Regions from separate parts of the Symbiobacterium ostreiconchae genome, predicted to be linked through region 1. Evidence: riboswitches for the same ligand, from Rfam matches in the RefSeq annotation. Region 1 holds a riboswitch; each other region holds the start of a gene.
The links. Region 1 has a riboswitch for S-adenosylmethionine ahead of ACZ5UM_RS00045 (methylenetetrahydrofolate reductase). Riboswitches for the same ligand answer to the same signal wherever they lie in the genome.
Positions count from the first base shown of each region.

Region 2: it holds a riboswitch for S-adenosylmethionine, as region 1 does, so the genes downstream of both, metX (homoserine O-acetyltransferase MetX) here and ACZ5UM_RS00045 (methylenetetrahydrofolate reductase) in region 1, are expected to answer to the same signal.
Region 3: it holds a riboswitch for S-adenosylmethionine, as region 1 does, so the genes downstream of both, ACZ5UM_RS06260 (methionine ABC transporter ATP-binding protein) here and ACZ5UM_RS00045 (methylenetetrahydrofolate reductase) in region 1, are expected to answer to the same signal.
Region 4: it holds a riboswitch for S-adenosylmethionine, as region 1 does, so the genes downstream of both, metK (methionine adenosyltransferase) here and ACZ5UM_RS00045 (methylenetetrahydrofolate reductase) in region 1, are expected to answer to the same signal.

Region 1 is NZ_AP042454.1:6,344-14,138, forward strand. It holds gene ACZ5UM_RS00030 (ASKHA domain-containing protein) at 1-1,472, opposite strand, end outside; gene ACZ5UM_RS00035 (homocysteine S-methyltransferase family protein) at 1,563-4,208, opposite strand; gene ACZ5UM_RS00040 (hypothetical protein) at 4,681-5,340, opposite strand; gene ACZ5UM_RS00045 (methylenetetrahydrofolate reductase) at 5,403-6,305, opposite strand; SAM riboswitch class I at 6,383-6,488, opposite strand; gene ACZ5UM_RS00050 (M23 family metallopeptidase) at 6,535-7,101, opposite strand; gene ACZ5UM_RS00055 (CPBP family glutamic-type intramembrane protease) at 7,362-7,795, shown strand, end outside.
Region 2 is NZ_AP042454.1:2,799,057-2,806,851, forward strand. It holds gene spoIVA (stage IV sporulation protein A) at 1-806, shown strand, start outside; gene ACZ5UM_RS13555 (DUF2249 domain-containing protein) at 856-1,083, opposite strand; SAM riboswitch class I at 1,270-1,385, shown strand; gene metX (homoserine O-acetyltransferase MetX) at 1,595-2,752, shown strand; gene ACZ5UM_RS13565 (aspartate kinase) at 2,945-4,210, shown strand; gene ACZ5UM_RS13570 (DinB family protein) at 4,408-4,878, shown strand; gene ACZ5UM_RS13575 (M20 family metallo-hydrolase) at 5,066-6,283, opposite strand; gene dcuC (C4-dicarboxylate transporter DcuC) at 6,369-7,625, opposite strand; gene ACZ5UM_RS13585 (M20/M25/M40 family metallo-hydrolase) at 7,707-7,795, opposite strand, start outside.
Region 3 is NZ_AP042454.1:1,257,865-1,265,659, forward strand. It holds gene tpiA (triose-phosphate isomerase) at 10-768, shown strand; gene ACZ5UM_RS06225 (metal-sensitive transcriptional regulator) at 849-1,130, shown strand; gene trxA (thioredoxin) at 1,208-1,552, opposite strand; gene gpmI (2,3-bisphosphoglycerate-independent phosphoglycerate mutase) at 1,789-3,342, shown strand; gene eno (phosphopyruvate hydratase) at 3,349-4,641, shown strand; gene secG (preprotein translocase subunit SecG) at 4,817-5,050, shown strand; gene ACZ5UM_RS06250 (alpha/beta hydrolase) at 5,120-5,797, shown strand; gene ACZ5UM_RS06255 (biotin synthase BioB) at 5,900-6,718, shown strand; SAM riboswitch class I at 6,793-6,910, shown strand; gene ACZ5UM_RS06260 (methionine ABC transporter ATP-binding protein) at 6,995-7,795, shown strand, end outside.
Region 4 is NZ_AP042454.1:1,128,565-1,136,359, forward strand. It holds gene pflB (formate C-acetyltransferase) at 1-1,734, opposite strand, end outside; gene fabZ (3-hydroxyacyl-ACP dehydratase FabZ) at 2,449-2,877, shown strand; SAM riboswitch class I at 2,995-3,103, shown strand; gene metK (methionine adenosyltransferase) at 3,206-4,402, shown strand; gene ACZ5UM_RS05605 (hypothetical protein) at 4,487-4,882, shown strand; gene ACZ5UM_RS05610 (phosphoribosyltransferase family protein) at 4,922-5,677, shown strand; gene csrA (carbon storage regulator CsrA) at 5,793-6,089, opposite strand; gene fliW (flagellar assembly protein FliW) at 6,089-6,508, opposite strand; gene hpf (ribosome hibernation-promoting factor, HPF/YfiA family) at 6,885-7,418, shown strand; gene ACZ5UM_RS05630 (NTP transferase domain-containing protein) at 7,485-7,795, shown strand, end outside.

The DNA.
Region 1 (7,795 bases):
CGGGACCGGGCCTTGCGGGAGAGCAGGGCGAGTTTGGCGCCGGCCGCAGCGGCGTTGCCGATGGGCTGAATCCGCGCGGGATCCACCGGGGGCAGCAGGCCGGTGGCCACCGCGCTCTCCCGGCGCAGGTAGCTGCCGAACGCGCCGGCCAGCAGCACCGCATCGAGGGCCTCCGGGCCGATCCCCGCGATGCGCAGCAGCACCTCCGCCCCGGACCGGATGGCGCCCTTGGCCAGCTGGAAGGCCCGGAGGTCCTTCTGGGTCAGCATCACCCCCGGGGCCAGGGCCACGGCCCGGCCGCCTTCCGCCAGCCGGTGGACAAGGGGACCCGCCGCCGTGAGCCGGCCGGTCCGGTCCAGCAGCCCGGCCTCCAGCAGCGCCGCGGCCGCGTCCAGCAGGCCCGAGCCGCAGATGCCCCTGGCCGCCGGCCCGGCGCCGCCCGGGATCACCGTCACGGCCAGGTCGTTCCCGTCGAACCTCACCGCCTCGATGGCCCCGGGACCCGCCCGCATCCCCTGGCTGATCTCGCCGCCTTCAAAGGCGGGGCCCGCCGGGGCCGAGCAGGCGTAAAGCTGTCCTCCGTGCCGCAGCAGCACCTCGCCGTTGGTGCCGACGTCCACCAGCAGCACCGTCTCGTCGCCCTCGTCCAGCCCCGCCGCCAGGGCGGCGGCCACCGCGTCGGCCCCGACGAACCCGGCGACCACCGGCAGCGCGTACAGCGGGGGGAGCCCGGGGATGTCGAAGACCCGCCCGTCCACGAGCGCCGGGGTGTACGGAGCGACCGCCAGCTCCCGGACGGGGAGCCCCAGGAACAGGTGGTGCATGGCCGTGTTCCCCACCAGGGCGCCAGCCACCACCTCGTCACGGCCTGCGCCCGCCTTGCTGAGCAGCCGCCCGAGCAAGGCCTGGGCCGCCTCCCGCACGACACGGGTCAGCTCTGCCTGCTGCGCCTCCCCCCGGATGGCGTAAGCCAGGCGGGTCATCAGATCGGCGCCGTAGACCGACTGGGGGTTTGCCACCGCGTGCACGGCCAGTTCCTCGCCGGTGCGAAGGTCCAGCAGGGCGCCGGCCATGCCCGTGGTGCCCACGTCCAGGGCGAAGCCCAGCGACCGGCCCGCGGGGTTGAGGGGCGCCCAGGGCTCCACCTCCACCGGCCCGGTCAGCGTGCCGAGGCGCGCCTTGCGGGGGTCCAGCGCCGCCGCAGGCACAAGGGCGACCGCCAGGTCGCGGTCCACCTGCAGCTGGCACGAGAGCCGGAAGCCCTTCTCCAGTTCCTCCGGGGTGAGCTGCTCCCGGTCGGCGGGCGTGGGCGCGGGGGCGTCACCCAGCACCCGCACCAGACACTTGCGGCACTGCCCCCGGGCCCCGCAGGGGGTCTCCACGAAGGGCTCGTGCTGGTTCAGAGCCTGCGCGAGCGGCGTGCCCGCGGGAACCCGGAACACCCGGCCCGCTGCCGTTACCTGATAGGACATCCGTCCCCCTCCTCCGCGCAGCCGCCGAATGCCGGCCGCGACGTGCCGCGGCCTCTCCGACTGCATCCGTCTGCCGGCCGCACCTGGCGGTCACCTGGCGTCTTCGGCCTTGCGGCCCCGCCGCTCCTTCAGCACCTCCAGGGCCAGCGCCACCGCCTCCTGCGCGTCCCGGCCGTGGCCCCGGGCGCCGATCTCCGCGGCAAAGGCCTTCGTGGTCGCGGCGCCGCCCACCAGCACCGGGCAGTCGAATCCCTCCCGGGCGAAGAGTTCGATCACCCGCTTCATCTGGGGCATGGTGGTGGTCATGAGGGCGGAGAGGCCCACCATGTCCGCCCCGACCCTGCGGGCCTCCTCCAGGACCACCTCGTTCTTCACGTCCCGCCCCAGGTCGACGACCCGGAACCCGTAGTTCTCCAGCAGCACGGCGACGATGTTCTTGCCGATGTCGTGGATGTCGCCCTGGACCGTCGCCAGCACCACCGTGCCGATCTCGGTCTGGCCCACCTTGGCCTTCTGGATCTCCGGCTTCAGCCGGGCGAAGGCCTTCTTCATCGCCTGCGCGGAGAGCATGAGCTGGGGCAGGAAGTAGACGCCCTCGCCGAACAAGCGGCCCACTTCCTCAATCGCCGGGATCAGGTGCCGGTTGAGCATGTCCATCGGGTCCCGCCCTGCGGCCAGCCCCTCCTCCACCAGCGGCAGGATGGCCTCCCGGTCGCCTTCGAGGATGGCGCTGTACAGCCGGCGGCCCAGTTCATCGGCGGGTTCAGACTGCGGGGCCGCCGCAGCCTCGCCGCTGGCGTGTGCCGCTGCGCCCGGGACAGTGGGAGACGCCGTCACCGGACGGGCGCCGGCCGCGGGCGGCGCGGGTGCCGAAGCGGGGCCGTTCACCGACGGCGGCGTCGCGGCAGCGGACGCGGCCGAAAGCGGCGCCGTCTCGGGGCCGGGGGCCGTCGCCCCGGCGGTCTTCAGGGCCTCCTCCACCGTGTGGACCAGCCGCTTCGGCCCCACCACCTGCATGTAGACCGCCGCGTTGCGGTCACGGTTCAGGAAGAGCCGCAGGGCCCGCACGGTGTCCATCATCCGCTCGTCCAGGGGGTTCATGATGGCCATGGAGAGCCCCTCGGTCACCGCCATGTTCAGGTAGACAGCGTTGAGGAAGTGCCGGTTGGGCAGGCCGAAGGAGATGTTCGAGACGCCCAGGGAGGTGTGCACCCCCAGCTCCTCCGTGATCCACCGGATCGCCTTCAGCGTCTCCTTCGCCTCCGCCTGCTGGGCGCCCGCGGTGAGGGCCAGGGGGTCGATGACCACGTCGTGGCGCGGGATGCCGTGCGCCTCGGCCGCCGCCACCAGCCGCCGGGCGATCGCCAGCCGCTGCTCGGCGGAGGAGGGGATCCCCTTCTCGTCGATGGTGAGCCCCAGCACCGCGGCGCCGTAGCGCCTCGCGAGCGGCAGCACCGCCTCGGCCCGCCCCTCCTCCAGGCTGAAGGAGTTGAGCAGGGGCTTGCCGACGCAGGCCTTCAGGCCGGCCTCCAGGGCGGCAGGATCCGGGGAGTCCAGGCAGAGCGGCACATCCACCGCATCCTGGATCACCCGCACGGCCCTGGCCATCGCCGCGGGCTCATCGATGAGCGGCACGCCCACGTTGACGTCCAGCACGGCGGCCCCGGCGGCCACCTGCCGCCTGGCCTCCGTCCGCACGCGCGCGAAAGCGCCCTCCTGAATATCCTTCGTCAGCAGCTTCCGCCCGGTGGGGTTGATGCGCTCGCCGATGACCACCGGCAGGTTCTGCTCCACGAAGAAGAGCGACCGGGTCCGGGAGGCCAACCCCAGCGTGTGCGCCAGGGGGCCGGGCCGTCCCTGCGGCTTCAGTCCGTCCACCGCGGCCCGCAGCCGGCGGATGTGCTCCGGCGTCGTGCCGCAGCATCCGCCGACCAGGGAGGCCCCCGCGGCCACCAGCTTGGGACCGTAGGCGGCGAACGGCTCGGGCCCCATCGGGAACCGGGTGGAACCGTCGGGCTGGAGCAGCGGCAGCCCGGCGTTGGGCTGCACCGAGATGGGCACGCGGGCGACCCGGGCCATGCGGGCCACCGCGTCCACCAGGAGGTCGGGCCCCACCGAGCAGTTGAGACCGATGACGTCGGCGCCCAGCGACTGCAGCACCAGCGCGGCGGTCTCGGGGTCGGTGCCGGTGAAGGCCCGGCCGCTGGGGTCGATGGTGATCTGCGCGATGACCCGGATGCCCGGGGCGTGGTCCGTGCACGCCAGCAGCGCCGCCCGCAGCTCGTTCAGGTCGGCGATGGTCTCGATGATGATGAAGTCCGGCTGCGCCTCAGCGAAGGCCCGGGCCTGGGCGGCGAACTGGGCGTACGCCTCGTCGAAGGAGAGTTCCCCCAGCGGCTCCACCAGCGCCCCCAGCGGGCCCATCGACCCGGCGACCCAGGCGCGGCCGCCGGCCGCCTCCCGGGCGCAGCGCACGCCCGCGACCGTGATGTCATGGCACCGGTCCTGCAGGCCGTAATGGCTGAGCCGCACCGGGGTGGAGCCGAACGTGTTGGTCTCGATGATCTGCGCGCCGGCCTCCACGTACGCCCGGTGGACGGCGATCACCTCGTCCGGCCGCTCCAGGTTCCACACATCCGGGCACGCCCCTGGCGCCAGCCCCCGGGCCTGGAGCATCGTGCCCATGGCGCCGTCGAACACGAGAACCCCCCGGCCCAGCACCTCATCCAGCTTCATCGCCTGCGCCTCCCTTTCATCGCTCCCCGCCGGTCCGAACGCCTTCGCCTCGCGCTATCGGAACGTCCACTTTTTCACTTTGATCCGGGCGCCGAAGTCGAAAACCCGGCGTTCCCATCCCCGGGGCGCCACCCGGCCAGCCCGGGCGAACGCCCGGTACCCCACGAACGCCCGCAACGCAGGGACATTACGTCAACTTGCAAGCCGCATTCTGTCACCAAGAGCGTTCACGGCTGCGGCGATCCCGGGTGAAGGCCAGCTCCTCCGCCCCCGTTCCCTGCCGCGGCCCTCCCGGAAGGTCCGCTTTTTCACTTCCGGCCCGGCTCCGAAGTCGAAAACTTGACGTCCCGAGCCGGGGAAGCGCCCGGCCGGCCCGAGGAAGCCACCGGGCCCTCCTGGACCCCGGCCCCGTGGAAGGCTGACTTGCCCATCCCGGGGAGCGCACCCGGCGAGCCCCCGTCCGGTCCGGCCGCTACCGCCCCCGCACCCGGTACGGGCAGTCCTCCAGGGTGCAGCGGGTGCAGCCCACCGGGGACCACTCCCGCCCGCCGGGGGGCAGCCAGCCGAACAGCCCGACCAGGGACTTCTGCGGCACCAGATAGCACGTCGGTGTGCAGCGCAGGCCGATCTCCGCCGCGCCGGCCAGCGCCGCCAGCGCGATCTGCTCCTCCACCGGCCAGTCGCCGTACCCCGGGCCGTAGAGCGGCGTGAGCTTCACAGCGCCCTCGCCGCCTCCCTGCCCGGTTTCCAGCGCACCGACCAGCGCCCGGCGCACCCACTCGGCCAGCCCCTGCACCAGAACCGAGCCCGCCGCATCCACCACCGTGGCCAGGGCGAACTCCTCCCGCGCGAACAGATCCCGCGTCAGGTCATCCACGCCGGGACCCAGGGTGGCCGCCACGAGGGAGACGCCGTCGGCCCCGGCGAGCAGCCGCGCCAGGCTGCGGGAGCGCCATTCGACCCCCGGCACGCCGGCACGCACCTGGTCCCCCTGCACGACCACGGCACAGTACGCAGCGCTGGCCACCGGGCTCGACGCCTCCCGCGCGAGGGCAATGCCCCGCTCCACCAGCGCCAGATCGCGACCGCTGAGGCGCGTGCGCCCCACCCGGTAGCCCAGAAGGCGCAGCACCTCGGGCAGCGGGGCTTCGATGTCCGCTGCGGCGGGTCGGAAAATCGTGCGCTGCAGCTTGCCTACACCCCCACCCGGACGGCCTGTCGGAGTCCCAGTTCGTCGATGATGTCCAGCACCGCCACGGCCCGCTTCGCGCTGTTCATCGGGAAGATGTGCACGCCGTGGACGTGCGGACCGATCGCCCGCAGGAGCTCGGCGACGAGCCGCAGCCCCTCCTCCTCGCCCCGGCCCCGCATGCGGTCCAGGGCCCAGTCGGGGATGACGATGCCGGGCACGGTCCGGTTCATCCGGTCGGCGAACTCGTAGCTCTTCAGCGGCAGGATGCCGTACAGGATCGGGATCCTCACCCGTCCCGCGAGCTTCGCCTGGAACCGCTCCACCTGGCGGGGGTCGTAGACGGGCTGCGTCTGGGCGAAGTGCGCCCCCGCCGCCACTTTCTCTTCCAGCCGGGAGACCTCCGCCTCCAGATCTGCCGCGGCCGGGTTGCAGGCGCAGCCGATGGCGAAGTCGGTGCCCTGCTCCAGTTCGCCGCCCGCGACCGTCTGTCCCCGGTTGAGCGCGGCGGCGAGCCGGATCAGCCCGATGGTGTCCACCTCGAACACGCCCCGCGCGTGCGGGTGGTCGCCCTGCTCCGGATTGTCCCCGCGCAGGGCCAGGATGTTGCGGACACCCAGGCCCGCCGCCCCCAGCAGCTCGGCCTGCAGCCCGATGATGTTGCGGTCCCTGGTGGTCAGGTGAAAGATGGCCTCCACCTGGCCGTCCCGCTGCAGCAGGTGGGCCAGGGTGATGGGGCTCATCCGCACGTTGGCCATCGGACAGTCGGCCACATTGACCGCATCCACACGGTCGCCGAAGCGCCGCACCCGCTCCAGCGTCTTCGCGACGTTCGCCCCCCTGGGCGGATCGATCTCCACCGTGACGCAGAATGCGCCCTGCTGAAGCCGGTTCAGCAAGCGGGCCATGGCGCTCCCTCCTTCCCCTTCATACGCAAAGAACCCTTCGAGAACGAAGGGTTCGCAGACAGCCGACTGCTGCGCACGCTTCATCTCTCGGACCTGTCGTCCGCTGGAATTGGCACCGTGCTCCGCGCCGGAGCGGTTGCCGTGGCATCATGGGGCCAGTCCCTCCGCCACTCTGGATGAATCGAGCGGGTATTGAATTGTTTGGGGACAGTATAGCAACCCCCACTCGCTAGGGCAAGCCCGCCAGGTTCGCGAGGCGCAGGGGATCCACCGGCTCGCCGCCCTGCCACAGCTCAAAGTGCAGGTGCGGGCCCGTCACCTGACCGGTCGCGCCGATGCGCCCCACCTCGTCGCCGCGCTGCAGCCGGTCGCCCTCCTCCACGGCGATCGCCGACAGGTGGGCATACACGCTGGCCAGCCCCCCTCCGTGGTCCAGCACGACGACCTGCCCGTAAGCCGGGAGCTCTGCTGCGGCGATCACGACGCCGTCGAAGCACGCGACCGCAGCCGCCCCCTCGGGTGCGCCGATGTCGACGCCTGCGTGCAGCCGGAGCCGCTTCAGCACCGGGTGCAGCCGGAAGCCGTAGTCCGACGTGATCTCGGTGTGCCCGGGAGCCGGCCAGGCGAAAGGAGACTGCGGGGCGGGCGCCGCCGGGTCCTGCCGGTCCCGGATCCAGTGGCCGATCGCCTGCACGTCCCGCTCAGGATCCACCGCCGCGGTCGGCAGCGCACCCCAGACGGTGAGCGGGAGCGCAAGCAACAGGAGCAGCGGAAGCAGCCATCTGCGACTGTACACCAGGGGTATCCTCCATCCAGCTTGATACCCCTACCGTACCGCAGGAACCTTGCTTCCTGTTCACCTATATCTTACGAGTTCCTTAAGGTTACAGAAGCCGTCATACCGCGGCGCCGCAGCCCGCCCCGCATCCCGCGCCAGGCGACCCCGCCGCCGTACGGGCGGGCGCACGCCAGAGACCTGGTATTGTCAATTCCGCCTCGTAACAATATTATGCTGTTATGTCACGCGCGTGCCACCGCCACGAAGGAGGTGCCACGGTGAACCGCCGGTACCTGATCCTCTCCCCGATCCTCATCATCGCCGCATGCCACGCCACTGCCCGGGTTGCGCTGCGCGCGCTGGGCGCCTGGGGCTGGGCACCGACGGTCCTGCTCTACTGGGGGCTCCTGGGAGCCGCCATCGCCCTCGGCCGGGAGCCCGGCGCACTCCGCCGGTGGACCGCCCCCGCCCGGGGCGGCGGGGGCTGGACGGCGCTGGCGCTCCTCGTCGGTTGTATCCCGCTGCCGATCCTGCTGCAGAACCTGCACCTGCTGGCCGATCCCGTCATCCTGATCGGCTGGCTGCTGTTCGCCCTCATCAACCCGTGGTTCGAGGAGTTCTACTGGCGGGGGCTCCTGCTGGACGCGACCGCCCACTGGCCCGCGTGGGCCGGGGCGACGTACTCCACTGCGCTCTTCGTGGCGTTTCACCC
Region 2 (7,795 bases), 840 kb from region 1:
TGCACCTCATCCTGGAACAGGCGCTCTTTGAGTTCCCGGTCCGGGAGGCCAACATCGCCCTGCCGCGGTGGGTGGAGGAGCTGGACAGCGCCCACCCGGTCCGTGTGCAGTTTGAAGAGGCCATCGCCGAGGCGCTGCAGGGCATCCAGAAGATCCGGGACGTCGACGCGGCGGTGGAACGCCTGAGCTCGTACGAGTTCATGGCCGCCGTCAACCTGCAGTCGATCGACATGGGATCCGGCGTCGCCCACGTGCAGACCGAGGCCCGGGACGATCTCTACTATCAGGTGCTGGAGGAGATCACCGGCGTGCCGCTGGAGGGCAAGCACACCATGGTCCGGCTCCTCCGGGAGTACGCCCAGGCCAAGCGGGAGTACGACAAGATCAAGGACGCCCTGGAGGAGGTGAAGGCCACCGGATACGGCGTCGTCACGCCGGCCATCGAGGACATCACCTTCGAGGAGCCCGAGCTGGTGCGGCAGGGCATCATGTACGGCGTCAAGCTGCAGGCCACGGCGCCCAGCCTGCACTTCATCCGGGCCGACATCTCGGCCGAGGTCACGCCGATCATCGGCACGGCCAAGCAGGGCGAGGAGCTGGTGCAGTACCTGCTGGAGCGGTTCGAGGACGACCCGCGCCAGCTCTGGGAGTTCGACATCTTCGGCAAGTCGCTGCACGAGCTGGTGCAGGAGGGCATCCGGGCGAAGCTCCACCGCATGCCCGAGGACGCACAGTTCAAGCTCCAGGAGACGCTCAGCCGGATCATCAACGAGGGCTCCGGCGGGCTGATCTGCATCATCATCTAAGCCGGGAGGGGGGCGCAGCCCCCCTCCCGCCGGTTTCCACGCAGGCCTGCTACTTTTTCGTGATCCGCACCTTCCAGACCGCGGGCCCCTGCTCCTCGTACTCCCAGTCGAACTGACCGGTGAGTTCCGCGGCGAACTGGTAGTACAGCGGCTTCGGATCGTGGTCGTTGACGAGCCGCATCGCCTCGCCGGGGGCCAGGGACGCGAAAGTCTGGAAGATGAGCGGGTGCCGCTGCGCGGGCGGAAGAGGCCGCACGTCGACTTCCTTCAGGGTCATGCGCTCACACCACCTTTGTCGGGTCGCTGTGGCCAATGATACCCATGAAGCCGGAATCTTACGTGACGCACGTCACTTCCGCAGGAGGAAATATTGACAGAGGTCCTGGCGCCGTGGTAGTATCGGTGCCAAAGCTGCCACAACTGCATACCGCATGCATCCCACCGGAAGGGTGCTTCCGGCGGGCTCTTATCCAGAGAGGTGGAGGGAACTGGCCCGATGAAACCCGGCAACCCAGGACGCTCGGCGGCGTCTGAAGGTGCCAATTCCACCGGCGGCAGCTGGCCGCCGGAAGATAAGAGAGCGGACGGACGGAGAGATTCGTGCATTGCAGGCCGCTCCCTTATCGGGGGCGGCCTTCCTGGTTCGGCCTCTGCCGCCGCTGTCAGCCGGACTTGGCCCAGACCTCTGCCGCCGGCGTGCGAGTCGTGGGGCGATCGACCGGCGTTGCACCGGGCATGGCGAGCCCTGAGGCATCCATAGAGGTGAGTGAAATCGAGGGGGTGGGGGCGTGAACGCGGCACCGGTTCCGACCTTGCTGTCGCGGCGGCAGTACGCGCGGGTGGCGACGCCGGAGTTCCCGCTGATTCTGGAGAGCGGGCAGACCCTGACCGATGTGACCCTGTGTTACGAGGTGTTCGGCCGGCTGAACCCGGAGGGGGACAACGCCATTCTGGTCTGTCACGCCCTGACCGGGGACAGCCACGTCGCCGGCCGCTACCGGCCGGACGACCCCAAGCCGGGGTGGTGGGACGACGCGGTGGGGCCGGGCAAGGCCCTGGACACGGACCGGTACTGCGTGATCTGCAGCAACGTCCTGGGCGGCTGCCAGGGGTCGACGGGCCCCTCGTCCGTCAACCCCGAAACCGGACGACCGTATGGCCTGGACTTCCCGATCGTCACGGTCCGTGACATGGTGCGGGCGCAGGCCCGGCTGCTGGACCTGCTCGGCGTGCGGCGGCTGCTGGCCGTGGTCGGCGGGTCGCTGGGGGCCATGCAGGCGCTGGAGTGGGCTGCCACATACCCCGACCGGATGCGGGGCATTATCCCCATCGGCGGGGCGGGCCGGTTCCACCCGCAGGGCATCGCCTTCAACGAGGTGCAGCGGCAGGCGATCCTGAACGACCCCGACTTCCGGGGCGGGCAGTACTACGGCACGCCGGGGCCCGTCCGGGGGTTGGCCACGGCCCGGATGCTGGGCATGATCACCTACCGCTCCGACGAGTCGATGTGGGCGCAGTTCGGCCGGGACATGCGGAGCGGAGCAGACCCGCTGCAGCAGGGATTCGCGGTCGCCTACCAGGTCGAGTCGTACCTGCACCATCAGGGGCAGAAGCTGGTGGAGCGGTTCGACGCCAACTCGTATCTCTACCTCACGCGGGCGATGGACCTGATGGACCTCGGCCGGGGCCGGGGCTCCTACGAGGAGGCCCACAGGCGCATCCGGGCCAGGGTGCTGGCGGTGGGCATCCGCTCGGACCTGCTCTTTCCGACGTACCTGCAGCGGGAGACCGTCGCGCTGGTGCAGGCGGCCGGCGGGCGGGCGGAGTACCTGGAGATGGATTCCCCCTGGGGCCACGACGCCTTCCTGGTGGACTTCCATCTGATTGAGGAGCCGATCGGCCGTTTCCTGCGGGAGTTGGAGGAAGAACCCACCCTTCAGCCGTAGACGGTCACGGGGGACAGGTGTATAATTAAGGACATTATACCTGCACCTGATACAGAGGAGGTGGGATCCATGGACAACTCGGGGAAAGCAGGCAAACAGGCTGTTCTGACCACTCGAGTGCAGCGCGGAGCCCACCTCACTAGCCCCTGACCTCGGAATCACACGCGAGTCGTCAGAAGAGGAGGGGCGCTCTTGGGTATTGTCGTGCAGAAGTTTGGCGGCTCTTCGGTCGCCACACCCGAAAAGTACCGCCGGGTGGCCAGGCGCATCGCCTGGAAGAAGAAGCAGGGAAATGACATGGTCGTCGTGGTCAGCGCCCCGGGAGACATGACGGATGAGCTCATCGAACGCGCACGGGCCATCACGGACCGGCCGTCGGCCAGGGAGATGGACGTGCTGCTGGCCACCGGCGAGCAGATCTCCATTGCGCTGCTCACCATGGCCCTGCACGAGCTGGGGGTGCAGGCAGTCTCGCTTACGGGCCCCCAGGCTGGCTTTCAGACCGACGATCACCATCGGGCCGCGAAGATCAAGAACATCGATACCACCCGCATCCGGCGTGAGCTGGCCGAGGGCAAGGTGGTCATCGTCGCCGGCTTCCAGGGCCTCGACGAACACGGCGACATCACGACGCTGGGGCGGGGCGGGTCCGACGCCTCGGCCATCGCCCTGGCGGCCTATCTGAACGCAGACGAGTGTCAGATCTTCACGGACGTCGACGGCGTCTACTCGGCCGATCCCCGCCTGGTGCCGACGGCCAGGCGGCTGGACGAGATCTCGTACGACGAGATCCTGGAGCTGGCCGCGGCGGGCGCACAGGTGATGCAGCTGCGCTCCGTGGAGCTGGCCAAGCAGTACGGGGTGGAGTTTGAAGTACTCAGTTCCCTCGCCCCGCTGCCCGATGAGGGCGGCGAAGAGCGGGGCACGAAGGTGGTGGCGAAGTTGAGCCCGCGGAACAACCGCATCGTCTCGGGCGTGGCGCTCGATTCCAAGGTGGCCCACATCACGCTGCTGGGACTGCCCGACAAGCCTGGTGTGGCCTTCAAGGCGTTCAAGGCGCTGGGCGACGCCCGCATCAACCTCGACATGATCGTGCAGTCGGCCGGCACCGGCTGTGGCAACGGACCCACCGCGGACATCTCCTTCACCTGTGCCCGCGACGATCTCGACACCGCACTGGAGGTCTGCAACCGGATCCTGCCGGAGTTCCCCGGCGCCCGGGTCGTGTACGATACGGACGTGGCGAAGGTGTCCATCGTGGGCTCCGGCGTCGCCTCCAACTACGGCGTCGCGGCGAAGATGTTCGAGGCGCTGGCCGAGAAGGACATCAACATCGAGCTGATCACCGGCTCCGAGATCAAGATCTCCTGCCTGGTGCGCGCTTCCCGGGCCATGGAGGCCGTGCGGGCGGTCCACGACAAGTTCCAGCTGGGCGATCTGGAGCCGATCATCGAGTAACCGCACATCGCAGGCGGCGGGTCCCCCCGTGGGACGCCGCCGCCTTTGCGCGCGGCCGCTGCGGGGGCGCGGCGCGGACCGGGAGGCCGGTGTTGCCGCCGGGGCGCAGGCGTACCCGGACGGAGGATTGCGGGCGGCAGATGTGGAAATCTTCCCGGCGGCGCGAGGACGCGCCCAAGTGCTGGGAGGTGGATCACATGGGCGAACTGCTCACGCCCGCGTCCCTGCTGGAGATGATGGAGGGCAACCGCCGGCTGACCCTCCGCACGATCGAGGCGTTTCCCGAGGAAGCGCTGTTCCGCTTCAAGGCCGCTGAAGCGATGAGGCCCTTCGCCGACATGGTGAAGGAGATCCTGGACATCGAGGACGGATACGTGCGCGGGGTGGCCACGGGGGAGTGGGTCTTCAATCCCCACAAGGGGCTGAACACCAAGCAGGCGCTGCTGGATGCCTGCGCCGCCGTGCGCAGGCGGACGCTTGAGCTGTGGCCGAAGATCACCGTGGAGCGGCTGCTGGCGGAGGAGAGCGACCCCTTCTTCGACCCCACGCCGCAGACCAACCTGAGCCGTTTCATCTACGCCCTGGAGAACGAGATCCACCACCGGGGGCAGGGCTACACCTACCTGCGCATGCTGGGCATCGAGCCGCCGCCCTTCTACGAGCGGTAGCATTTGAGCGGAAAACCTTGCGGTCCGGCCGGTTTGATCCGGCCGGACCGCCGCGCGCCGGACCGCGGGCCTCTACGGTCGGCCGCAAGACGCAACATGCGCCGCGCTGTGACGCAGGTGGGCTGAGCGCCGCCGGGCGGGCGGTGCTCAGCCCACAGGGGTGATGGCTCGTGAAAGGGGAGAGGGACTAGCGGAACGAGCGCACGGCTTCCGCCAGCACCTCGGTCCCCAGCGCGATCTCCTCCAGCGACGTGAATTCCGCGGGGTTGTGGCTCAGGCCGTCCTTGCTGGGGACGAAGAGCATTGCCGTCGGCGCGATGCGGGCCACGTACATGGCGTCGTGCCCCGCGCGGCTCACGGTGCGCAGGTAGGGAATGCCCTTCTGCTCGCACGCCTGGCAGAGCCGTTCCACCATGCCGGCGTCCAGCGTGACCGGCGCTTCCTCGGAGAGGGTCTCGATCTCGATCTCGATCCCCCGCCTGGCCGACACGTCCGCCACCAGCTTCCGGAAGCCGTCGGTGACCCGGCCGATGCTCTCCTTCTCGATGCCGCGGATATCGACCCCCAGCTCCACCTCGCCGGGGATGACGTTGATGGAGACCGGCTTCACGCTGAAGATCGTCGCCGTGGCCACCACCGCGTCGCCGACCTCCTTGGCAAGACGCTCCAGCCCCAGCACGAGCTCTGAGGCGGCCACGAGGCCGTCCTTCCGCCGGCCCATCAGGGTTGCGCCGGAATGGGCGGCCGTGCCCTTGACGAACACCTTGTAGCGGGAGGGCGCCGCGATGTGGCTGACCACGCCGACCGGCTTTTCGGCGTAGAGCAGCTCGGGCCCCTGTTCGATGTGCATCTCGAAGAAGCCGGCAATGGGACCGAAGTCCCGGGGACCGTCGACAAGATCGTACCCGGCGTTCTCCTGCAAGGCCTGGCCGAAGGTGATGCCGTCGCGGTCTGCGTAGGCCATCAGCTCATCCTCGGGGATCACGCCCGCCAGGGCCTTCGAGCCCAGCGTGGCCCGCCCCCAGCGGGAGGACTCTTCCGACGTGAAGTTGACGACCCCGACCGGCACCCGCGGCAGTTGGCCGTCCTCCTTCAGCGCCCGGATGACCTCCAGCGCGGCGACCACGCCGACCACGCCGTCGAAGCGGCCCGCGTTGGGCACGCTGTCCAGGTGGGAACCCATGAGCAGGGCGGGCCGGTCCCACTCGCCCAGGACGGCGGCGATGTTTCCGAAGCGGTCAATGCGCACCTCAAGGCCCTCGGCGCGGCAGAGCGCAATAAAGTGGGCCCGCGCCGCGCGGTCCTCCGGCGTCAGGGCCAGCCGGGTGACGGCGGTGGGGCCGGACTTGCCGAAGGCCGCGAAGGCGTTCAGGTCTCGCTCGATACGTGCAGGCTGAACAGGCACGGGAGACTCCTCCTCTGGGCAGTGATAGACCGGCGGGGTCCTGCGGCCGGTGCGCAGGACCCCGCCGCGCGTACGGCGGATCGCTTTAGATGCCCTGCATGATGAAGGCCACGATGCTGGCGATGATCATGCCGGGCGCGTTGCGCTTGGCAACCTCCATCGGGTTGACGTTGGCGATGCCGGACACGATGATCGCGGCGCCCGCCACGGGGCTCATGGAGCGGCCGAGCGCGCCGGCGAGGGAGGCGAGGGTGCCGAGCCGCTCGATCGTGAGGCCGAAGGTGGCTGCGTGCGGCGTGACCGCCTCGTTGAAGGCGATGGTGGCGGCGTCGCCGGAACCGCTGAGGATGGCGACGAGCATCGGACCCCACGTGCCGGCGGCGCCGATCGCGCCCTTGGCGCCGGTGGCGGCGTCCAGCAGCAGGTCGATCAGACCCACCTGGGTGAGGCCGGCTGCGAAGACGCCGGCGGCGATGATGATGCCGATGACGTCGGCGTACGCCTTGCCCATGCCGTCAAAGAACGACTTGGTGAGTTCGGCGGGGTTGGTCCGGGTGACCGCCAGGGCGATCATGGCGCCGATCACCATACACGCCGGCACCGTCAGGCCCCAGCTCTTCATGGCCGGAACAGTGGCGCCCAGGATCAGCAGCACCAGGGGGATGATCGGAACGATGGCGTAGAGGGGATTGGGCCGGAACTGCTCCGAGCCGGCCAGGACGTCGGACTTGTGACCGCGGTCCTCCTTGCGGATGAAGGCCAGGATCGTCAGGACGATCGCGCCGATGAGACCGCATACGACGGCGGCGGGGGTGACGACGGCGATGGTCTCGACCACCGAACGGCCCGACATCTCGGCCACCATGTTGATGTGGGCGCTGCCCGGGCTCAGGACGGAGCCGAAGGTGCCTGCCAGGACGGCGGCGGCGGCCACGGCCGGGTGGACGCCCGCGGCCATCAGGACGGGGATCATGACCGCACCCACGGCCGCGCTACAGCCGGCGGCGCTGGGCAGGGCGATGTTGATCAGCCAGGTGGCCATGGTGGTCGCCGGGATCAGGATGGCCCGGGCCTTGGAGACCGTGTTGGCCACGGCGTGCACCAGGTGCTGGTCACACTTGGTCAGCTTCATGACGTAGGCGAAGCCCATCACCGAACAGATCGCGCTGATCAGGCCCGCGTTGGTCATGGAAGTCTGGAACTGGGCGAACGCCTTCATCGGCTGCAGGGAGATGATCGCCATCACGAGGCCGGCAGTGAACAGGACCATCCGGGTTTCGTACTTCTTCAGGATCGCGTAGATGGTCAGGATGACGATGAGGACTCCAATCCATGGCAGCATGCGTGCACCACACTCCTTTGCTGCGTCGGGACTATGTGATCGGCAAGGCAAGACCGGCCCTCGCCGTGATCACCTTCCACCTCAGGCCGAAGCGTACTCCTGGATCAGCGCAAAGACCACATCGCCGATGCGCTCCAGCTCTGCGATCTCGATGCGCTCCTGGAGGCTGT
Region 3 (7,795 bases), 1.3 Mb from region 1:
TACCCCGCCATGCGCACACCCGTTGTTGCAGCGAACTGGAAGATGCACAAGACGCAGCCGGAGGCCCGGCAGTTCCTCACCGACTTCCTGCCCCGGGCCGCCGCCCTGACCGGGGTCGAGATCGTGATCTGCCCGCCCTTCACCGCGCTGGCGGCGGCTGCCGAGGCGCTCAAGGGCACGGCGGTCGGACTCGGGGCGCAGAACATGAGCGAACAGCCGTCCGGCGCCTTCACCGGCGAAGTCTCCGGCGCCATGCTGGCCGACGCGGGCTGCCGGTATGTGATCCTGGGCCACTCCGAGCGCCGGCGGCTCTTCGGCGAGGACGACCGTCTGGTCGGCGCGAAGGTGCGGGCGGCGCTGCAGCACAACCTGATCCCGATCCTCTGCATCGGCGAGACGCTGGAGGAGCAGCAGGCGGGCCAGGCGGACGCCGTCAACCGGCGGCAGCTGCTCGCGGGCCTGGAGGGGCTGACGGCGGAGCAGGTCGCGGGCCTGATCATCGCCTATGAGCCGGTGTGGGCCATCGGCACGGGCCGGAACTGCGACCCCCAGGATGCGCAGGCGCGCATCGCCGCCGTGCGGGCCGTGGTGGCCGAAGCCTTCGGGGCCGAGGCCGCCCGGCGGGTGCGCATCCAGTACGGCGGGTCGGTCAAGCCCGGGAACATGGCGAGCTACATGGCCCAGCCCGACATCGACGGGGCGCTGGTGGGCGGCGCCAGCCTCGATCCGGCCTCCTTCGCCGCGATCTGCGAGGCCGCCCGTCCGTAGCGGAAGCCCGAAGCCGGACGCCTGCCGCCCTTTGACACAGGATACCGGGTACGGTAATCTTATGGCAGGAGGCGGTAGGGATGAACATCAAGGAAGTCAATCCGGCGCTCTACGAGGACCTGATGCGCCGGCTGAAGCGCATCGAGGGGCAGGCCCGCGGGATCCAGCGGATGCTGGAAGAGGGGCAGGACTGTGAGCAGATCCTCATCCAGCTCGGCGCCATGAAAGCGGCCATCAACCGCGTGGGCATGAAGGCCGCCGCCTGTAACATGGGCCACCAGGTGACGGAGGCCCTGCGGCGCGGCGAGGATCCCACGGCCGCCGTGGATGAAGTGATCGAGCAGTTCATCAAGCTCGGCTGAGCCGGCCAGAACGAAGGGGAACCGGACCTGCGCGGTCGGGTTCCCCTTTGCGGTGTCTGTTCTGTCGCGCGGCCTGCTCAGGCCGACTCGAGCTGGTCGAGGGCGCTGTCCAGGATCCGGTACATCTCCTGCTTGGGCCGGAAGCCGACCAGCTGGCCGACGGCCTTCCCCTTGTGGAAGAGGATCATCGTCGGAATGGACATCACGCCGAACTTGCCGGCCCACTCCTGCTCCTCGTCCACGTTCAGCTTGGCGATCTTGATGCGGTGGCCGTTGTCCCGGGCGTAGTCCTCCAGCACGGGGCCGATCATCCGGCACGGCCCGCACCAGGGCGCCCAGAAGTCGACGAGCACCGGCAGGTCCGACTGCAGCACCTCGGCCTCGAAGGTGGCATCGGTAATCGGAACGGTATACTGAGCCATCTGTGGTCCCTCCTGTCCACGAAATACCCCACGGGGTATTCACTCGCCGTTAGGACGCTCTTAGTTTGCACGCGGATACGGCCGGACGAGCAGACTACGAGGGAACCAGAAAAAGTTGAAGGGGAACAGGCCTTCAATAGCGAAGGTGACTTTGGTAAAATTACTTGGCAAAAGTTCTGCGGTAAGCGGGTAACGTCGCGCGCAGACTTTACGGGAAGGCAGGAGGTGACCCGGACTTGTCCGCCTATCGCAGACCCGTGGCCTTGATTGTGCTGGACGGATGGGGCCTGAACCCCGACCCCCGGGCCAACGCCGTCGCGATGGCCAGGCATCCGAACTACGACCGGCTGATGGCCCGCTATCCCCACACGACCCTGTCGGCTTCCGGCGAGGCGGTCGGCCTTCTCCCCGGCCAGATGGGCGACTCCAACGTCGGCCACCTGAACCTGGGCGCGGGTCGCATTGTCTACCAGACCCTGGTCCGCATCTGGCGGTCCGTAAACGACGGTTCGTTCTACAACCTGCCGGTGTGGCGCACGGTCATCGACCGGGCCAAGCAGCCGGGGGCAGCCCTGCACCTGATGGGGCTGGTCTCGGACGGCGGGGTTCACAGCCATATCGACCACCTGCTGGCGCTCATCGACCTGGCGAAGCGGGAGAACGTGGAGCGGCTTTACATCCACGCGTTCCTTGACGGGCGGGACGTCCCGCCCAAGTCTGCCCTGACCTACCTGGAGCAGGTGGAGGCCAAGCTGAAGGAGGCCGGCGTGGGGGCCATTGCCACCGTCTCCGGGCGGTACTACGCCATGGACCGGGACAAGCGCTGGGACCGTACCGAGAAGGCCTTCCTGGCCGTGACGCAGGGGATCGGCCACAGGGCCGTGTCGGCCGCGCAGGCGGTGGAGCTGGCCTACGCACGGGGCGAGACCGACGAGTTCGTCCAGCCTACGGTGATCGAGGGCGTGGACGGGCGCGTCCGCGCCGGCGATGGGGTGATCTTCTTCAACTTCCGCCCGGACCGGGCCCGGCAGCTGGTGCGGGCGCTGCACGAGACGGCCTTCGACGGGTTCAGGCGCCCCGAGGGGTTTGAGCCTGTTGCGCTCGTGACGATGACCCAGTACGACCAGACGTTCACCGACATCCCGGTGGCCTTCGGACCGCAGTTCGTCGACGTGCCGATGGGCCAGGTGGTGGCGGAGGCGGGGCTGCGGCAGCTGCGCATCGCCGAGACCGAGAAGTACCCGCACGTGACGTACTTCTTCAACGGCGGCGAGGAACGGGTTTTCCCCGGCGAGGAGCGGGTCCTGATTCCGTCTCCCAAGGTGCCCACCTACGACCTGAAGCCGGAGATGTCGGCGTATGAGGTGGCCCGTGAGGCGGTCCGGTGGATTGAAGAGGACCGCACGGATTTCATCGTGCTCAACTTCGCCAACCCCGACATGGTGGGGCATACTGGCGTGTTGGAGGCGGCCATCCGGGCGGTTGAGGCGGTGGACGAGTGCCTCGGGCAGGTGGTGGACGCCCTGCTGGCCAAGGGCGGCGCGGCGATCATCCTGGCGGACCACGGCAACTGCGACCAGATGGTGGACTACGAGACCGGGGCGCCGCACACCAACCACACCACCAATCTCGTCCCCTGCATCCTGGTGGACGACCAGCGGCTGAACGCGAAGCTGAAGCCCGGGGTGCTGGCCAACGTCGCGCCCACGCTGCTGGAGATCATCGGCCTGCCCAAGCCGCCGCAGATGGATGCGGAGTCGCTGTTGGTTAGCAATGCGGAAGGAGCCTGATGTGCCATGACGACGATTGTGAATGTGCACGGCCGCGAGGTACTGGACTCCCGGGGCAATCCCACGGTGGAGGTGGAGGTGATTCTCGCCTCCGGCACCGTCGGCAGGGCCATCGTGCCCTCGGGCGCCTCGACCGGACAGTTCGAGGCGGTGGAGCTTCGTGACGGCGACAAGCAGCGTTACCTGGGCAAGGGCGTGCTCAACGCCGTGCGGAACGTGAACGAGGTCATCGCCGAGGCCGTCGTCGGCCTCGACGCCACCGAGCAGGTGGAGATCGACCAGGCCATGCTCGCGCTGGACGGCACGCCCAACAAGAGCAAGCTGGGCGCCAACGCCATCCTGGGCGTGTCGCTGGCCGCGGCCCGGGCGGCAGCCGCTGAGCTGGGGATTCCCCTTTACCGCCACGTCGGCGGCCTCACCGCCCGCACGCTGCCGGTGCCGATGATGAACATCATCAACGGCGGCAAGCACGCGGACAACAACGTGGACATGCAGGAGTTCATGATCTTCCCCGCAGGCGCGCCCTCCTTTGCCGAGTCGCTGCGCATGGGGACGGAGGTCTTCCACGCGCTGAAGTCGGTGCTGAAGAGCAAAGGCTACAACACGGCTGTCGGCGACGAGGGCGGGTTCGCGCCTGACCTGAAGTCCAACGAGGAGGCCATCACCGTCATCCTGGAGGCCATCGAGAAGGCCGGCTACAAGCCCGGGCAGGACGTCTTCCTCTGCATGGACGTGGCCTCCAGCGAGTTCTTCCGGGACGGGAAGTACGTGCTGGCCGGCGAGGGCAACAAGGTCCTGACCACCGAGCAGCTCATCGACCTGTGGGACAGCTGGACCCGGCAGTACCCGATCGTTTCGATCGAGGACGGCGTGGCGGAGGACGAGTGGGACGCGTGGGTCGAACTGACCCGCCGCATCGGCGACCGGGTGCAGCTGGTCGGCGACGACTTCTTCGTCACCAACACCGAGCGGCTCTCCCGGGGCATCGCGATGAACGCCGCCAACGCCATCCTGGTCAAGGTGAACCAGATCGGCACCCTGACGGAGACGCTGGAGGCCGTGGCGATGGCGCACAGGGCCGGCTATTCATCGGTGATGTCCCACCGCTCCGGCGAGACGGAGGACACCACCATCGCCGACCTGGCGGTGGCCCTCAACTGCGGGCAGATCAAGACCGGCGCGCCGTCCCGCACCGACCGGGTGGCCAAGTACAACCAGCTGCTCCGCATCGAGGAGGAGCTGGGCGACGCGGCCGTGTTCGCCGGGCTGTCGGTGATCCGCGGCCGGAAGCAGGACTAACCCCGGCAGCAGCGGGGCAGAATGAGGGCGCCGCCAGCCTCCGCCGTCAAAGCAGCAGGACGGGACCGCGAAGTCTGTCGAGATTTGGCGGTCCCGTCTGACTCCGCGATTGTCCAACCCAGGGAGATGTGGTACAATTAGCAAGCGTTCAAGGCGCACACGAGGGGGTGAAGGGATGAAAACATTCGTGCTGGTGCTTCATACCCTGTTTGCCCTGGGTCTCATCTCGACGGTGCTGCTGCAGTCCGGCAAGAGCGCAGGCCTTTCCGGCTCCATCGCCGGCGCGGGAGAGCAGATCTTCGGCAAGAAGAAGGGTATGGACGAGATTCTCAACCGCTTTAGCATGGCGTTTGCCACCCTCTTCGTGCTGACCTCGCTGCTCATGTTTTTCCTGGAGACCCGCGGGTAGGTTGGCATCGCGCGTACAGGGCCGGGGGATGGACCCGGCCTTTTTTGCTGTTCCCGGGGAGGTGGGCCCATGCCGTTGGCAAGGCGCAGCACCGGGCCCGTGCGCGTTTACGGCGGGCAGGCGGGGTGCCTGGTGCTGCACGGTTTCGGCGGTTCGCCTGCGGAGATCCGGCCCCTGGTGGACGGGCTGGCAGCGCGGCAGTTCACCGTCTACGCGCCGGTGCTGCCCGGGCATGGCCCTGACGCGGCGAACCTGGGCCGCACCAGGTTCCGGCACTGGATCCGAGGCGCCGAGGCGGCCCTGGGGGAGCTGCGGTCCGCCTGCGCCGAGGTGCACCTGGTCGGGTTCTCGATGGGGGGACTGATCGCCCTCCATCTGGCCGCGCGCCATCCCGTGCGCTCCGTCTGTACGCTGGCGGCGCCGGTTCTGCTTCGGGATGCGGCGCCGGTCGCGGAGCGCCTGGCACCTTACCTGGGGATTGCGGGAGGCATCATGCCGGCCCTGCGATCGCTGGTGCGCCTCTCCCGGTTCACGCGGCGGCAGCTGGGGCGGATCCGGGTCCCCGTCCTGGCCCTGCAGGGCGACCGGGATGACTGGATCGCACCGGAAAGCGCCCGCTATCTGGCCGCGCACCTGCCGTCGGCGCAGTCTCTGGTGCTCCCCGGCCGGGGACACTTCCTGGCGCTGGAGCGCGGCCGGGCGGCCGTGGTGGCGCACGTGGCGGACTGGATGATGCTTAACGCATGAACCAAAATACCCACAAAGAAATGAGCCTTTCCCCGAATAGGCTATTTCCAGGCAATCCGGTACGATAGTTTGTGACGGCTGTCACTAAAGGCGGGTGGTCGTGTGATCGGGCCGATCCTGCGTCGTGCTGAAGCCGGACGTACACCGACTCGTCGGGAGATACTGCTCATGCTGCGGGCCGAGGCGGACGAGTACCGCAGTCTGCTGGAGGTGGCCGGCAGGATCTGCCGGCAGACGAAAGGTGAGGAGCCGTCACTGCGCTTGCTCGTCGATCTCGAGAACGACGACCCGCAGAGCGTATGTGAGCACGTCGTGAACTCGTGGAACAAGGGGTGCCGGTCGGTGCTGCTTTGCGCCTCGCCGGAGTACGACGCCGTAGAAACGGTCGCCGAGCTGATTCGCGCCATCGCCGCACAGACCGGGATGGAGATCGCCCTCTGCATGGGCGAGCGGCCCTACGACGTCTACGCCCTGTGGCACCAGGCCGGCGCCGCCGAGTACGTGCTGCCGCACGAATCGTGCAACCCGGTGTTCTTCGCGCACCTGCACCCGGGCCAGTCGCCCGCGGACCGGCTCACCCGGACCCTCTGGCTGAAGGGCCTGGGCTACCGGGTCACGGGGGGCATCTGCGTCGGGATCGAAGGCCAGACGGACGAGGATATCGCCGACGACCTGGAGGTCGTGCGCAATGCGGGGCTGAGCGGCGCCGTCGTCCGGTCGGCCTGCGATTCGGCGGACCTGCTGCGGGTGCTGGCCATCGCCAGGCTCTGCCTGCCGGACGCGGACCTGTGGGTGGTCACAGAGGATCCCGTCGTGCAGGCCAGGGGCCTGGGCTGCGGTGCCAACATCCTGCTTATCGCCCACCACGAGGACGCGGGCCCGGAGGCCTCCCGGGTGCTGGCCCCGATGACCTTCGGGTAAGGCACAATTTCAGTGTTGACGGCTGCCGCGGCCCGTGGTATCTTAAGCGTCAACAGCATATCGGATACCGTTGACTCTTATCCAGAGTAGGCTGAGGGACTGGCCCGATGACGCCACGGCAACCGGCACGCTTCCCCGCGTGCAGCGGTGCCAATTCCTGGGGAGGGCTTCTTGCCCTTCCGAAGATGAGAGGCAGCCGGAAGACATCTGTGTGTTCATTCTGTGCGCCTCTTTGTCAGGCGCACTTTTCTATTGCCGAAACGGAGGTAAGTCCTGGTGATTGTGCTCAAGGGCCTCACCAAGGTGTTCAGGCAGAACGGGCAGGAGATCGTGGCCCTGAGCAACGTGAGCCTGCACGTGCCCAGGGGGCAGATCTTCGGCATCCTTGGCCAGAGCGGCGCCGGCAAGTCCACGCTGATCCGCTGCGTCAACCTGCTGGAGCGTCCGACGGCCGGCGAGGTCTGGGTGGACGGGCGGGAGATCACCGGCCTGACCCCCAGAGAGCTGCGGGCGGCACGCCAGGAGATGGGCATGATCTTTCAGCAGTTCAACCTGTTCGATTCCCGCACCGTCTTCGGCAACGTCGCCTACCCGCTGGAGGTGGCCGGCTGGTCCCGGCCCCGCATCCGGGAGCGGGTGGAGGAACTGCTGGCCCTGGTGGGGCTGGCGGACAAGGCCGATGCGTACCCGGCCCAGCTGTCCGGCGGCCAGAAGCAGCGGGTGGGCATCGCCCGGGCGCTGGCCCCGGGACCGAAGCTCCTGCTCTCCGACGAAGCCACCTCGGCCCTCGATCCGGACACCACCCGGTCGGTGCTCTCCCTGCTCCGGGAGATCAACCAGCGGCTCGGGCTGACCATCCTCCTGATCACCCACCAGATGGAGGTTGTGAAGCAGGTCTGCGACTCCGTGGCCATCCTGGAGGGCGGCACGGTGGTGGAGCAGGGCGGCGTGCTGGAGCTCATCGGCCGGCCGGGCTCCCGGCTGCGGGAGCTGTTCTACGAGCCGGCGCGTGAGGCTGCCGTCCGGCTCAACCCCGACGGGGTGCGGGTGCTGCTGTTCTTCGTGGGCGGCTCCGCC
Region 4 (7,795 bases), 1.1 Mb from region 1:
CTTGCGCAGGAGCGTCGTGAACTCCTCGACGACCTCGCGGGCGATGCTGTCCACCCGGTCGTCGTTGTTGCCGTAGGCCGGGTACTCGCCCTCGATCTCGAAGTCGACGGCGATGCCCCGCTCGTTGCGGATGGGCCGGACCTTGGCGTACTTGATGGCCGAGAGGGAGTCCGCCACCACCGAGAGCCCCGCGATGCCGCAGGCCATGGTGCGGTAGATGTCCCGGTCGTGCAGGGCAAACTCCAGCCGCTCGTAGTTGTACTTGTCGTGCATGTAGTGGATGATGTTGAGCGTGTTGATGTACAGCCGGGCGAGCCAGTCCATCATCTCGCTGAAGCGGCTGCGCACCTCGTCGTAGTCGAGCACGTCGCCGGTGATCGGCTGCAGCCGGGGGCCCACCTGCTGGCCCGACTTCTCGTCGACGCCGCCGTTGATGGCGTAGAGCAGGCACTTGGCGAGGTTGGCCCGGGCGCCGAAGAACTGCATCTGCTTGCCGATGCGCATGGCCGAGACGCAGCAGGCGATGCCGTAGTCGTCGCCCCACAGCGGCCGCATGACGTCGTCGTTCTCGTACTGAATCGCCGACGTGTCGATGGAGACCTGCGCGCAGAACTTCTTGAAGCCCTCGGGCAGCCGGCTGGACCAGAGGACCGTCAGGTTCGGCTCCGGCGCCGGGCCGAGGTTGTAGAGCGTCTGCAGGAAGCGGAAGGAGGTCCGGGTGACCAGGGTGCGGCCGTCCAGCCCCATGCCGCCGATGGCCTCGGTGACCCAGGTGGGATCGCCGCTGAACAACTCGTTGTACTCCGGGGTGCGCAGGAAGGCGACCTGGCGCAGCTTGATGATGAGCTGGTCCACCAGCTCCTGGGCCTCGGTCTCCGTGATCAGGCCCCGCTCCAGATCGCGCTCGATGTAGATATCGAGGAAGGTGGAGATGCGGCCGATGGACATGGCGGCGCCGTTCTGCTCACGGATGGCGCCCAGGTAGCCCATGTACAGCCACTGGATGGCTTCCCGGGCGTTTTCGGCCGGGCGGCCGAGGTCCAGGCCGTACCAGCGGCCCAGCTCCCTGAGCTCCTTCAGCGCGTTGATCTGCTCGGTCAGCTCCTCGCGCAGCCGGATGGTGGCCTCGTCCATGATCCAGGGCTCCGTCGCGGCCTTCTCCCGCTCCTTCTCCTCGATCAGCCGGTCGATGCCGTAAAGCGCCACCCGGCGGTAGTCGCCGATGATGCGGCCGCGGCCGTAGGCGTCGGGCAGGCCGGTGATGATGTGGTTGGAGCGGGCGGCGCGCATCTCGGGGGTGTACGCGTCGAACACGCCCTGGTTATGGGTCTTGCGGTACTGGGTGTAGATGGTCTTCCACCGGGGATCGGCCTCGTAGCCGTAGGCGTTCATCGAGGCCTCGACCATGCGCCAGCCGCCGGCGGGATAGAAGGTCCGCTTGCCGGGTTCATCGGTCTGCAGGCCGACGATCAGCTCCAGGTCCTTGTCCACGTATCCCGGCTGGTGCGAGAGGATGCCGGCCGGCGTCTGGGTGTCCACCTTCAGCGGGGCCCGCCTGGCCTGCTCCTCCTTGAAGATGGCGAAGACCTTCTCCCACAGGGCCCGGGTCCGTTCGGTCGGGCCGGTGAGGAAGGATGCGTCGCCCTCGTAGGGACAGTAGTTCTGCTGGATGAAATCACGGGTATCGATATGCCGCTGCCAGCGGCCGGGTCGGAATCCACTCCACGCGGTCATGATCGGCCTCCTCCCGGGTCTGGCCGGCCGCAATTCAGGCAGATTCCGGCGAAATGTTGTTTTCCGCCGATGAACTGCAGGTTTTTGGCGATGAATTGCACCGACCGGTACATCCCCTATGTTAGGCCCCGGGGAGGAGGCTGGCCATTCTTCTCGCGAATGATTTCACAAGCAGTGCCAAAGTCTACACGACCATGCCCGAAAGACCCTGCAGACCAGGCACAAAGGCGGATGCTGCAACGGGCATACGAAAACGGGGAGCGGTGCAGCCACTCCCCGTCCGGATCCTAGCAACTCCCCACGTCGGGGTGCTTGAACGTGAAACCTCCGCCCCACGGATCCTGCTCGAAGCCCAACTCCGCTCCCTGGAACCAGTGGGCGACCCGCTGCTCCAGGTAGACGCGCACGTCGCCGTCGACAATGGTGACGTCGGTGTCTCTCGGCTCTTCCAGAGCGAGGCCCAGGCTGGGGCCGCCTCAGCCGAAGCCCTGTACGTAAATCCGGAAGCCGACGTTCTCCGGCTGGCCCTGCAGGCGCCGGGCGATCTCCGCGGCGGCTTCCGGGGTAACCGTGATCATGCTGCAACACCTCCGGCGTAAATCCCATACCCCGTAGGGTTATGGTACTCGCCGACGCCGCGGGCGTCAAGAGGAGAAGGGGGCGGTTTGGGGAATACTCAACATAAGAATTCCCGCAGATTAGGGGGCGTATCCGCTGGACATCAAGCAGATCATGGAGATCATCCCGCACCGGTACCCGATGCTCATGATCGACCGGGTGCTGGAGCTTGAGCCCGGCAAGCGGGTGGTGGCGGTGAAGAACGTGTCGGTCAACGAGCCTGTCTTTCAAGGGCACTACCCCGGCAATCCCATCTTCCCCGGGGTCCTGATCCTGGAGGCCATGGCGCAGGCGGGTGCGGTGGCCGTGCTGTCGATGCCCGAGAACGCCGGCAAGGTGCCGCTCTTCGCCGGCATCGACGACGCGCGCTTCCGGCGGCCGGTGGGGCCGGGCGACCAGCTGCGCCTGGAGGTGGAGCTGGTGGCCATGCGCCGCGGCCTGGGCGTCGGGCAGGGGAAAGCCTTCGTGGGCGACGAACTGAAGGCAGAGGCCACGCTCAAGTTCGCGCTGGTGGACGCGCCGTGATGCGCTGACACCTGCCCGCATTCGCCGTGTTCCAGAAGGGGCGGCGCCCTCGCGAGCCGGCCCGCAGTCGTCCTTGACAGCCACCTCCCGCGGTGGTAACCTGTACGCAACTGAATACTCTTATCAAGAGAAGCGGAGGGAACTGGCCCTATGAAGCTTCGGCAACCAGCCTGTGCGCGCAGGCCAGGTGCCACATCCAGCCGGGCACACTACCGGGAGATAAGAGGGAAGCGAGACGTCATCCACCCTCTTCGTGTGTGCGAAGAGGGTGTTTTGATGTGCATGTAGCCTGATCGGTTGCAAGCCGACAGAGGAGGTAGACGAGCTGATGTTCGACCAGAAGGGGCGGTACCTCTTCACGTCCGAATCCGTCACCGAAGGGCACCCGGACAAGATGGCGGACCAGATTTCGGACGCGGTGCTGGACGCCATCCTGGCGCTTGACCCCAGGGCCCGCGTGGCCTGCGAGACCTTGCTGACCACCGGTCTGGTCATCGTGACCGGTGAGATTACCACCCACGCGTACGTGGACATCCCCAACCTCGTGCGCGACGTGGTGCGGGACATCGGGTACACCCGCGCCAAGTACGGCTTTGACGGCTCGACGTGCGGCGTGATGACCGCCATCGATCCGCAGTCGCCGGACATCGCCCAGGGCGTGGACGTCGCGATCGAGGTGCGGGGGCAGGTGACCGAGAAGGAGCTGGAGATCGGCGCCGGCGACCAGGGCATGATGTTCGGCTTCGCCTGCGACGAGACCCCCGAGCTCATGCCGCTGCCCATCAGCCTGGCGCACCGCCTGGCCCGGCGGCTCGCCCAGGTACGGAAGAACGGGACGCTGCCCTACCTGCGGCCCGACGGCAAGACGCAGGTGACGATCGAGTACGAGGACGGCCGCCCGAAGCGGATCGACACCATCGTCATCTCGACCCAGCACGACCCGGACACGACGCAGGAGCAGATCCGCAAGGAGGTCATCGACTACGTCATCCTCGACGTGGTGGACCGCAACCTCATCGACGATCGCACGCGCTATCTCATCAACCCGACCGGCCGCTTCGTGGTGGGCGGGCCGCAGGGCGACACGGGCCTGACCGGCCGGAAGATCATCGTGGACACCTACGGCGGCTACGCCCGGCACGGCGGCGGCGCCTTCTCGGGCAAGGATCCGACGAAGGTCGACCGGTCCGGCGCCTACGCAGCCCGCTGGGTGGCCAAGAACATCGTGGCCGCCGGCCTCGCCACCAAGTGCGAGGTCCAGCTGGCCTATGCGATCGGCGTGGCTCAGCCGGTGTCGATCCTGGTCACCACCTTCGGCACGGGCAAGCTGCCCGACGAGCGGCTGGCCCAGCTGGTGCGCGAGACGTTCGACCTGCGCCCGGGCGCGATCATCCGCGACCTGGACCTGCGCCGTCCCATCTACCGGCAGGTGGCCGCCTACGGCCACTTCGGCCGGCCCGACCTGGACCTGCCGTGGGAGCGGACGGACCGCGCGGCGCTTCTGCGGGAGAAGGCCGGAATCTAACCGATGGCCGGGCTCTGACAGATTTCGTGGAGGTAACCGCCCCCTCTCCAGCCGTCATATGCTGGCTGGCAGGAGGGGGCGGCCGTGCGGGATGGACCGTTCTTCTGGGGCCTGCTGGCCCTGGCGGCGTACGGCCTGGCGAGCGCCGTGAGCCACGTGGCCGGGCTGCTGGGCCGGGTGCGCCCGGCTGAGGAGCCGGTGGCCTACGTGTTGCTGGTGCGGGACCAGGCGGACCGGATCGAGGACGTGCTGGACCGGATCGCCCGCGAGGTGGACGGCGAGCTGGTGCTGGTGGATCTCGGCTCCCGGGATGAGTCGGTCGCCATGCTGAACCGGCTGGCGCGCCGGTACGGACACGCCCTCGTGCTCGAACTGGGCCACCTGCCGCGCCGGGAGGCCGTGGCCCGGGCCGTGGCCGCCGCACAGGCCTCAAAGGTTGTGCTGGTGGACCTGGATGCCGAACTGGAAAAAGAAGGATGATCTCACCCCCGTGACGAATTCCGTCCGGGGGTGATGCCGTTGCTGCGCACCATCGTGGAGGGGCTGGTGACCCTGCTGTGGCCGCAGCGGACGACCTGCATCACGTGTGACGGGCCCCTTCCGGAGCCGCTGCCTCCGCTGGCGTCGGTGGCCGAGACCGTGCCGGTCTGCGCGGCCTGCTGGGCGGCCATGCCCTTCACGCTGGACCTGCGGCTCTGCATCAACTGCAGCCGTCCGATCCGGGGCGGCTGGGGGCTGTGCGCCGAGTGCGTCATCACGCCCTCGTACGGTCGGGTCTGGGCGCTGGGGCTGCACCGGGGGGCGCTGCGGGAGGCGATTCACCACGTGAAGTTCAGCGGCCGGCAGGCCCTGGGTGTCGCCCTGGGCCGGTACCTGGCGCAGGTGGTGGACCAGGTGCCGGACGTGATCGTGCCCATTCCGCTTCATCCCGTGCGCCGGCGCGAGCGGGGCTACAACCAGGCCGCGTGCATCGCCCGGGGGCTCGCCGACGAGCTGGGCGTGGCCGTCGCGGCGGACGACCTCGTGCGGGTGCGGGCCACCGGGCCCCAGACCCGCCGGGACCGGGAAGCCAGACGGCGGAACCTGGCCGGCGCCTTCGCGGCGCGCAGGGGGCGGGAGCTGGCGTGGGCCGGACGGCACGCCCTCCTGGTGGATGACGTGCTCACGACCGGGGCGACGGCATCCGCCGCGGCCGACGTGCTGTGGGCCACCGGCGCCCGCGCAGTGGACCTCGCGGTGCTCGCGGTGTCGGACAAGCCCATTCCCGCGGCGTAACCCCCGGCGCGGGCCCGGGACGGCCTCCGGCCGGGGGTTACCGGATGGAGATGGGGAGCGCTTGCGGGGATCTGCGACCGGCACCGGGTGTCTGCAACCGGACCCGGGTGGCTGCCTAAGGGTCAGTCTGTTCACGATCCTCCGGGTCTGTCTCCGGCTTCCCGTCCGGCCCCGGGGGCTGCAAGGCCTGGAGCAGCTCCGCCGGCAGCCCGGCCGTCCCGCGGGCGGCCTGCCGGTTGGCGGCCACCACCTCGTCGTAGATCTCCTTGCGCAGGATGGTGACGGACTTGGGCGCGACGATGCCCAGCCGCACCACGGCCTGGGGGCCGGTGCCGCGCACCTGCAGGATCTTGATTTCGATGTCGTCACCGATCAGGATCGACTCTTCCAGCCGTCGGGTGAGCACGAGCATCAGGGCCCCTCCTCTGCCGGGACTGGGCCTGCCCCTTTCCGGAACAGGGGCTCGCGGATGCCATAGCGGTCATCCGCCAGGATGACCTGGCGGCCCTTGCGGGTGAACGGGTTGAACAGCAGCGGCGCCCGCAGGTTGGCCGTGGCGGCCCGGAAGTCCTGCGGCACGTTGGCGATGGCGTAGAGCAGCACCTGGTCAGGGCTGTCTGCACCCACGGCGGCCAGCTCCTCCGCCGGGATGTCCGGATTGTACGTCGGGAAGAGCGCGAAGGGGAACACCAGGGTGAAACCGACGCTGGGATCATCGGCGGCCACCAGCTGCTTGAACAGGTCGCCTGCGCCGGGAACATCCACAACCAGGAAGCGCTTGTGGTCGGGGAAGCCGTAGATCCCCGCCGGGAAGTCAAAGACCTTGTCCACTTCCGAGCCCTCCGTCGCTCAGTTCCAGTCTGTGCCTGGATGGTTTCCTTAATACTGTTCGGCGCGGTGGGAAGACATGCCTGCTCGCGTCCACACGGTTATCCCCACGCGCGAAGCTTGTGACAGGCGTTATCAACAGACTTATCCCCAATACCCACAGCCAGGATAGGCACAGGTTGTGCATATCTCGGCCCCACGGGGGACACTGCCGCATGTCCCGGCCCGGGCGGGAACCTGAGGATGACGCCGGAAAACGTAACCGATAATAGGAGCAGAAGGCGCGCGTCTGGCAGGGAAACGGCATGTCTGAAGGGAAGAGAGTCATAACCCTGTGAGAGGCCCGGCAGGGCCCGACCAAGTGGGAGGAGTTGGGGCCATGCAGGTAGCGGTACGCGGTAAGAACATCGAGATCACCAAAGCGCTTCGCGAGTACGTCGAGAAGAAGCTTGGCAAGATCGAGAAGTTTGTCGACCATCCGATCAAGGCCCAGGCCAACCTCTATGTGGAGCGCGGTCGGCACATCATCGAGGTCACCGCAGAGCTGAACGGGTGGATCCTGCGGGGCGAGGAGGCGACGGGCGACATGTACGCTTCCATCGACCTCGTGGCAGATAAACTGGAGAAGCAGGTCCAGCGGTACCGCGCCCGGCTCCGCCGGCGCACGGGGGCGGCTGCTCCTGAGGCTGCGGTGGCCTCTGCCGAGGAGCATGACCTGGACGCCGAACTGGACGCCAAGGTGGTCAAAACCAAGCGGTTCCCCGTGAAGCCTGTGACGGTGGATGAGGCGATCCTGCAGATGGATCTGCTTTCGCACGACTTCTTCGTGTTCGTCAACAGCGACACCGGCAAGGTGAACGTGCTCTACCGCCGCCACGACGGCGATTACGGCCTCCTGGTGCCGGAATACTAAGCGATAAGGTGCTCGAGCCCCGCCGCCGGTGTGGCGACGGGGCTGTCTTCTGTGGGAGGCATGACGGTGCGCACAGCCGCAATCATCTTCGAAGGCGGACCCCCGTCGGAAAATGCGCTGCAGGAGACCCTGACCGGACTGCGCCACGCGGTGACCCTCGACACGGTGGCCAAGTTCTGCGCCGCAGGGCTGGACCCGGTGGTGCTGGCGACCAACCACCCGGCGCTGGCGGAGGCCGCCGCCGGGCTGGGCGCCCGGATCTTCGACACGCGCGGGCCCTCGTTCCACTTCGGGCGCAGCCTCCGGGAGGCGGTGCGGCAGAGTGGCGCCGACGCGGTGATCTACCTCAGCGGCGCGGCGCTGCCGCTGATCGGCCG